Regions from separate parts of the Janibacter sp. UYMM211 genome, predicted to be linked through region 2. Evidence: riboswitches for the same ligand, from Rfam matches in the RefSeq annotation. Region 2 holds a riboswitch; the other holds the start of a gene.
The links. A riboswitch is a leader RNA that binds a small molecule or an ion and turns the genes downstream of it on or off. The one in region 2 is predicted to bind cyclic di-AMP.

Region 1: linked by a shared signal. The riboswitch ahead of ABIB53_RS11630 (C40 family peptidase) and the one ahead of ABIB53_RS04825 (C40 family peptidase) in region 2 are both predicted to bind cyclic di-AMP.

Annotation. Positions count from the first base shown of each region.
Region 1 covers NZ_JBEPOY010000004.1:91,747-95,951, forward strand. Annotated here, with positions in the region: gene ABIB53_RS11625 (S8 family serine peptidase) at 1-842, opposite strand, end outside; gene ABIB53_RS11630 (C40 family peptidase) at 1,027-1,779, opposite strand; cyclic di-AMP (ydaO/yuaA leader) riboswitch at 1,775-1,940, opposite strand; gene ABIB53_RS11635 (aspartate aminotransferase family protein) at 2,175-3,593, shown strand; gene ABIB53_RS11640 (metallophosphoesterase family protein) at 3,699-4,196, opposite strand.
Region 2 covers NZ_JBEPOY010000001.1:1,039,975-1,044,179, reverse strand. Annotated here, with positions in the region: gene ABIB53_RS04835 (MFS transporter) at 1-640, shown strand, start outside; gene ABIB53_RS04830 (iron-dependent transcriptional repressor DtxR) at 637-1,359, shown strand; cyclic di-AMP (ydaO/yuaA leader) riboswitch at 1,469-1,633, shown strand; gene ABIB53_RS04825 (C40 family peptidase) at 1,642-2,547, shown strand; gene ABIB53_RS04820 (glycoside hydrolase family 15 protein) at 2,638-4,083, shown strand; gene ABIB53_RS04815 (HNH endonuclease signature motif containing protein) at 4,103-4,205, opposite strand, start outside.

The sequences.
Region 1 (4,205 bases), on a different contig from region 2:
CCGGCGCGCAGGTTGACCAGCCGCACACCGGGCGCGACACCCGTGACGCCGAGCCCGTTGCGCGCGGCCGCGATGGTGCCGGCGACGTGGGTGCCGTGACCGCTCGGGTCCTCCTCGACGGGGTCGACGCACGAGTCCTGCTCGCAGTCGCCGTCGATCTCCGGTCGGTCGACGACGAAGTTGCGGGACCGATCGACGTCGACGACGCCGGACAGGTCGGGGTGGGTGACGTCGACGCCCGAGTCGATGACGGCGACCGTCACGCCCTCGTCGCCGTCGTCCGCCGCGGCCTGGGCCTGCGGCGCCCCGATGAGGCTCATGCCCCACAGCCGGTCGTCGAGGGGGTCGGCCTTCGGCGCGGCCGCCGCGCGCGCGGGCCGGGCCGGGGCGATGGTCGCACGCCGGACGGCGGGCACGGAGGTGGCGGCGCGGAGCGACATCGCGCCCGAGCCGTCCTCCTCGGGGCCCTGCCACGCCGGGTCGCGATCGGTCGCGACCGCGCTCACGCCGTCGACCTGCGCGGCCCGCTCCTCGAAGCCCTCGTCGCTCGTGCGCACTGCGACCATGCCGATAGCGGTGTTGACCGAGATGACCGGCTCGCCGGCGCCGAGCAGGCGGTCGGCGACCGCACGGGTCTGGGCGGGGTCGTCGACGAGCACCACCCACTCGAGCCCCTCGGGCTCGGTCACCGGGTAGGTCGTCACCGACGACGTGCTCTGGGTGCCCTGCGGCAGGGCCGCGGAGCTCGTCGGGCTCGACGAGCCGCTCGAGCTCGCCGATTCGCCCGAGGCCTCGGGCTCCTCACGTCCGATCGAGACCATCGAGCAGGCCGACAGGCTCACCCCGACGACCACCCCGAGCGCCCCTGCCCGGCGCAGCGCGCCCCCCGCACCTGCACGTCTCGTCGACCGTCCCACGGTGACACCCCTTCGCTCGCTGACGGGACCACGATGCCTCACCGGGCCCCCGACGACGAAGGGGGACCCGCGGCGCTCGCCACGGGTCCCCCTTCGTCGGTGGGTCGGCTCAGAAGCGGCCGTAGCTCACCTGGTTGGTCCAGATGGCGCGCTTGCTCACGCTCGTGCCGCTGCGGCCCGAGTCGATGATCTTGCCGGCGCCGGCGTAGATGCCGACGTGGTAGGCGGGGGCGCCGAAGAAGACGAGGTCGCCGGGCTGGGGGTTGCTCGTCTTCCACGCGGCGCGGCGCTGGGCCTCGGCGGTGCGCGGCAGCGACTTGCCGTGCTGCTTGAGGACGTAGCCGGTGAAGCCGGAGCAGTCGAAGCCGGTCGACGGCGAGGTGCCGCCGTAGCGGTAGGGGGTGCCGTAGTAGCGCGCGGCCGTGGCGACGACGCTCGAGGTGCGGCTGCTCGTGCGCGACGCGGTCTTCTTCTTGGCCGTCGTGGCGCGCAGACCCATCTTCGCGGCGGTGCGCGGGCCGACGACGCCGTCGGCGGTGAGGCCGTGACGCTTCTGCCAGCTCTTGACGGCGGACTTCGTGCGGGGGCCGAAGACGCCGTCGGCGCTCACGCCGACCTTGCGCTGGACCTGCTTGACGAGGCCGCCGCGGTGGCCCTGCCACAGCGTGCGGATGGTGGCGGTGCTCGTGCTCGACGCGGCGGTGGCGGCCGGGGTGGCGACGCTCGCAGGGGCGGCGGACGCGGCGCCCGCGGCGGGCACCGCGACGGCGACGGCGGCCAGGGAGGTGGCGGCGGTGGCGCCCGCACGGGCGATGGACGGGGTGCTCTTGGGCGCGCGGTGGCGGCCGGCATATGCGGTCATGTGTCTCCAGCGCCTTCGAGGTGAGCTGTCGGATTAGGGTGGAGATGCACCCCGCCGGTCGTCACGGTGGACGACCCGGCTTCACCCCGAGACCGGCTGACCGGTCGGTAGAAGTTGGGTCCCCCGCTCCCGCCATGTCGCAAATCAGGGGGACCTCCGAGCTGGCGGGACTCGGCGTGCCTGGAGGCCTTCCTCCCGTCGTCAGGAGGTGCCTGAAGAGTAGGCCAGAGTCGCCGCCTTTACCAGCCCGTGACCTTCTTTTCTCGCCCGCCGACGGCGGGACGGCCCGCGGCGACCGCGCAGGGGGCGCTCGATCCGCCGTCGCCGGGGTCCTCGCGTGCGTCATGATGAGCCCACCACGGCGGCCGTCGGCCGCCCCGTCAGGAGGCGATGACATGTCCGACGCGACCCCGACCCCGAGCTGGCCGGCCGCGGACCCGGCGGCTCGACGGGTGCTCCCGTCCAGCTCCACCCCGCTCGACCAGGACCGGGTCCAGGCCCTCCTCGTCCAGGAGTGGGAGCGCTTCACCAAGGACACCCCGGGGTCCGGTGAGCACAACGCCCGCGCGAGCAAGTCGCTCCCGCTCGGCGTCACCTCGTCCTTCCAGCACTGGGAGCCCTATCCGATCTCCATCACCTCGGCGCGCGGGGCGCACCTCACCGACGTCGACGGCCGTCAGCTGCTCGACCTGTCGATGGGCTTCGGCGCGATGCTCGTCGGGCACCTCAACCCCGTCGTCGTCGAGCGCGTCCAGCACGCCCTCGCCGAGGTCGGCACGCTCTTCGTCACCCCGTCGCCGACCGCGACGCGGGTCGCCGAGCGCTACCAGGAGCGCTTCGGTCTCGACATGCTGCGCTTCACGCAGTCGGGCACCGAGTCCCTCATGTACGCCGTCCGCGCGGCCCGCGCGTACACCGAGCGCAAGGCGATCATCAAGATCGAAGGGGGGTACCACGGCGGGTACGACGCCCTCCAGGTCTCGGTCAAGCCCGACCTCGCCGACGCCGGTCCCGCCGAGGCGCCGACGCCCGAGGTCCCCTTCGACGTCGAGGCCGGCACCGTCCACGTCGTGCCCTACAACGACCTGCCCTACCTGCAGCGCATCCTCGAGCAGCACGGCAGGCAGGTCGCGGCCGTCGTCATGGAGCCGGTCGTCGAGAACCTCGCGATCGTCCTGCCCGACGAGGGCTACCTCGCCGGCGTGCGCGCCGCGTGCGACGCCGCGGGCACCCTGCTGATCTTCGACGAGGTCAAGACCGGGCTCACCGCCGGCTACGGCGGCGCCTCGCAGCGCATCGGGGTCAAGCCCGACCTCGTCACCCTCGCCAAGAGCATCGGCGGCGGGCTCCCGCTCGCGGCCTTCGGCGGCACGGCCGAGGTCATGCAGGTCGTCGTCGACGGGCGGATGGCCCACTTCGGCACGTACAACGGCAACCCGCTCGTCATGGCGGCCGCCGAGGCCGTCGACGAGGTGTGCACCCACGAGGCGCTGCAGGCCGCCGAGGACATCAACCTCGGCACGCTCGGCCGGATCGACGACGTCATCCGCGAGCTCGAGCTGCCCGCGCACACCGTCGGCATGGGTCTCAAGGGCTGCGTCACGTGGTCGAGCGGGCCGGTGCGCAACTACCGCGACTACAAGGCGACCGATTTCGGGGTCGCCGAGCTGTCCTGGCTGTGGGGCGTCAACCGCGGCGTCCTCACCCCGCCCGGGCTCGACGAGCAGTGGCTCGTCTCGCTCGCGCACACGCAGGCCGACATGGACGGGCTCGTCGAGCAGTACACCGAGCTCGGGCGCGCGCTGCGCGGCTGACCTCCACCCGGCTGGCGACCCACCTACCCCTCCGTATGCGGGGTGATCACCCCACATACGGAGGGGTAGGCGGGGTCGTGGCGAGGGGCGGCAGGAGAGCGGGGGTCAGATCTCGACGACCTCGTGGCTCACCAGCCGCCCGTCCTCGACGCGCAGCCAGCCGTAGGTGGGGCAGGGCTGGCGGCGCTTGTCCGTCGGCGAGCCGGGGTTGAAGAGGTGCACCGCGCCGGTGTCGTCGTCCATCGGGATGTGCGAGTGCCCGAAGACGACGAGGTCGGCGGTCTCGAAGCGGCGCCGCATGCGGCGGTCGCGACCCCCCTTCGCCCCCGAGTCGTGGATCATCGCGACCCGCAGCCCGTCGAGGTCGAGCTCGAGGGTCTCGGGCACCCCGCCGCCCCACGCGGCGACCTCGGGACCGTCGTTGTTGCCGAGGACGACGTGCACCGGGGCGTGCTCGGCGAGGGTGTCGAGGACGTCCGGCGTGCACACGTCACCCGCGTGCAGGACGAGGTCGGCCCGCTCGAGCGGGGCGCGAAGGGGGCCTGGCAGCGCCTTCCAGAAGCGGGGGGCGTGGGTGTCGGAGACGACGAGGACGTCGAGCATGGGGCCAGC
Region 2 (4,205 bases):
GGAGGGCACGCCGACGATGCTTCGGGTGCTGCGCGAGCACTCCCGCGTCCTGCTCACCCTCGGCCTCGGCGTGCTCGTCATCAGCGGGCTGCGCCAGGCGCGGCTGGTCATCCTGCCGTTGTGGGCGACGCAGATCGGGCTCGACGGCGCCCAGAGCTCGGCGGTCTTCGCCGTCGCCGGGGTCGTCGAGCTCTTCCTCGTCTACCCCGCCGGATGGGCGATGGACCGCTTCGGCCGCGCCGCGATCGCCGGCCCGATGAGCTTCTTGCTCGGCGCGACGATGATCGCGCTGCCGCTCGCCACCGACCTCGTCGGGCTCGTCGTCGTCGCGTGCGGCATGGCCGCGGCCAACGGTCTGGGCGCCGGCATCGTCATGACGATCGGCGCCGACAACGCCCCGGCTCTCGGCCGCGCGCAGTTCCTCGGCGGGTGGCGCTTCTGCGGCGAGATCGGCAACGCCGGCGGTGCGCTCGCCGTCGCCGCGCTCACCGGCCTCTTCTCGCTCACCGCCGCCGCCCTCACGCTCGGCCTCGCCGGTCTCGTCGGCTCCGGCTGGGTGACGTACTGGGTGCTCCGAGCGGACCGGCGCCGGCTGCGCGATAGGTCCAGAGCCGATGAGCGGGCACAATCGGTCTCGTGAAGGACCTGGTCGACACCACCGAGATGTACCTCCGCACGATCTTCGAGCTCGAGGAGGAGGGCATCCCTCCGATGCGCGCCCGGATCGCCGAGCGTCTGGGCCACTCCGGCCCGACGGTCTCGCAGACCGTCGCGCGGATGGAGCGCGACGACCTCGTGCACGTCGGGACCGACCGCCGCCTGGTCCTCACCGACCACGGCCGCGTCCTCGCGACCCGGGTCATGCGCAAGCACCGCCTCGCCGAGCTGCTGCTCACCGAGGTCGTCGGCCTCGAGTGGGAGTTCGTCCACGAGGAGGCCTGCCGCTGGGAGCACGTCATGTCCGACCGGGTCGAGCGCAAGATCGTCGGCCTCCTCGGCGAGCACCGCGAGTCGCCCTACGGCAACCCGATCCCCGGGCTCGACGAGCTCCTCGGCGAGACCGAGGTCGACGAGTTCCGCGAGGGTCTGAGCAGCCTCACCGAGGTCGTCGACGGGTCGATGGCCGGCCCCTTCGTCGTGCGCCGTCTCGGCGAGCCGGTCCAGGTCGACGAGGCCGCGCTGCCGCTGCTCACGCTGGCCAAGGTCCGCCCCGGCGCCCGGGTCGTCGTGCGCGACGACGAGGACGACCGTGTCGTCGTCGTCCTCGAGGGCGCCCAGGAGAGCGAAGGGGTGTCGCTGCCCCGCGACGTCGCGAGCCACGTCTTCGTCCAGCCGGCGGAGCCGCTGACCATCTCGTGACACTGCCGTGACCCGAACGTGACTTTCGCTCACGTCGTGTGTACGGTGCTGGAGTCCGTCCACCCCCTGAGGACGGACCGTCGACACGGACCGCCGAGTCCTGCCCCCGTGCCGACGTCCGGCTCCACCACCGGGCAGGAGCGGGGGACCCACCATCGGGGCGAGCGTGCTCGCTCCTCGGGGTGAAGTCCTCCAGGTCGTCGCTCGCGCGGCGTCCTGCTGGGCCGGGTGTCCTCCACCCGAACCCGACAGCTCACCTCGTAGGCATCGAGAGGCACCACTGTGACCGAGCGCAGCCACGGGCGTCACCGCGCCGCCGGACGGTACAACCCCGTCACCGAGCTGACCACCATCGTCTCCGACGCGACGACCCCCCTCGTCAAGGGCGCGGCCGTCGTCGCCGCGTCCGGCGGGCTCATCGCCGCCGTCGCCGTCCCGGCCTCGGCCGCTGACGCCCCCGTCGACCAGGGCCGTCAGGAGGTCGCCGCCGCCGACGTCAGCACCGTCGCGGCCGTGCCCGCCGTCGCCGCCCCGCAGACGACGACCCCCAGCGCCGGTCAGCAGACCTTCGGCGCCCTGACGGTCGGCGCCGTCGAGAAGCCCCAGGGCCCGCCGCCGTGGATGGTCCGCCTCGTGCAGGAGCGTCGCGCCGAGATCGCCGCGGAGCAGCAGGCCGCCCGCGAGCAGGCCGAGCGCGAGCGCGAGCAGGCAGCCGCCGCCGAGCAGGAGCGCCAGGAGGACGAGAGCGCCAGCCGCTCGCAGGAGCGCACCCCCGCCCCGACGCAGACGCCGACGCAGACCCCGACCGAGTCGGCCCCGACGCAGCAGACCGAGACCACGCAGGCCCCGGCCGCGTCGGGCGACGTCATCTCGATCGCCAAGCAGTACATCGGCGTCCCCTACGTCTACGGCGGCACCACCCCGTCCGGCTTCGACTGCTCGGGCTTCACCCAGTACGTCTTCGCCAAGGCCGGCAAGTCGCTGCCGCGCACGACGACCGAGCAGCAGGCCGCCACCACCCCGGTGAGCAACCCGCAGCCCGGTGACCTCGTCTTCTTCGGCTCTCCGGCGTACCACATGGGCATCTACGTCGGCGACGGCATGATGATCGACGCCCCGCGCACCGGGTCCTCGATCTCGGTCCGCCCGATCTTCGACGGGGTCTCCGGCTACGGCCGGGTGAGCTGACACCCCTTCGCTCGACGCCAGCGCGCTCGACACGCTCGAAGGCCCTCGCCACCGGCGGGGGCCTTCGGCGTGTCCTGGCACCATGGGCCGGTGCCCAGCCGTCGCAGCCTCCTCGCCGGGGGCGGCGGTCTGCTCGCGCTCGGTCTGACCGCCGCGGGCAACGACCACCGCGACGGTCAGCGACGCGCGCGCGAGCTGTCCTTCGGCGCGACCGTGGCCACGACGGGGGAGCAGCCGTGGCGTGCGTCGCGGCGCAACGTCTCGGTCGGCGAGCTCGGCCTGCTCGTCCGGGGCCGACGCACGATCGACGGCCCACTCGCCGCCGAGGCGGTCGACGCCCAGGACGCGCTGCTCGCCGGGGTCCCGCTCGACCTCGACGGCCCGCACGGCGGGCTGCTCACCCAGGCCGCACTCGACCTGTGGGTGCTCTCGTGGGGGCTGCCGGTCGCCGTTGCCGGCTGGGAGGGCCGCTGGCGATACGCCTGGCCCCGCGACACCGCTCACGTCGCGGTCGCGCTCCAGGCGCTCGGCGACGCCCCAGCGGCCGTCCGCCAGATGCACGCCCTCTCTCGGCTGGTCGTCGGCGACCACGTCGAGGCCCGGTACCTCCCCGACGGCGGCACCCCCGACGGCCGCCACCCGCAGTCCGACGGCATGGGCTGGGTCCTGTGGTCGGCCGGCCGCACCGTGGACGACTGGCTCGGGTCCTCGGCCCGCGACGACGTCGCCGCGCTCGTGCGCCGGTGCGCCCGGCTCGCCCTGGGCCAGGTCCGCGCGTCCGGCCTGCCCCGGCCGAGCCCGGACTACTGGGAGGTCGACGCCCCCCGTCTCACGCTGGGCACGGCCGCCCCGATCCTCGTCGGTCTCGAGCACGCCGAGCTCGTCCTCGCCCGTCTCGGCGGAGAGGGCGACCTCGAGCTCGCCGACCGGTGCGGTCAGGTCGCCGGGCGTCTCGAGACGGCGATGATCGAGGTCTTCGGGGCCGCCGGCTGGCCGCGGCAGCGGGGCCGCCTCTCGCGCGATGCGTCGATCGCCTTCATGCTCCCGCCCTACCGGGCCGCGGGCCGGGCCGAGGAGAGCCTGCGCTCGGCGCTCGAGTCGGCCAGCCGGCGCATGGCCCGCAGCAACGGCGGCTACGCCCCGGGCGAGGACTGGCGCGGCGACGGCGTCGCCTGGACCCCGGAGGTCGCCCTGCTCGCCGGCGCCTGGGCGAGCTCCGCGGACTCGCACGACCAGGCCCGCGACGCGCTCGGCTGGCTCGCCGTGCACCGGACCCGTGGCGGCTCCCTGCCCGAGAAGGTCCTCCACGACGGCGCCTCCGCCGGACCCGCACCCCTCGCCTGGACCGCGGCCGTCTCCGTGCTCGCGGTCGAGACCCTCGCCGCCACCACCCCCCAGGGCCAGCCCGGTGCCGCGCCGGCCCCGAGCTCGCCGCCCGCCCAGCCCGGTTCCGCGCCCGTCCCGGGCTCCCCGGCCTCGTCCCCCGCCCAGCCGGCACCTCCCGCCCAGCAGGTACCCCCCTTCGGCCCCGCCTGATCCCTGCCGCGCCATCGCTCTACGTCCGTCGGTAGAAGCGGATCGAGACGGATCTGTCCTGTCTGCGGGTGGTGGTGTGCTGCCAGTCGGGTCCGTGGAGCATGCGGTGGTGTCGTCCGCAC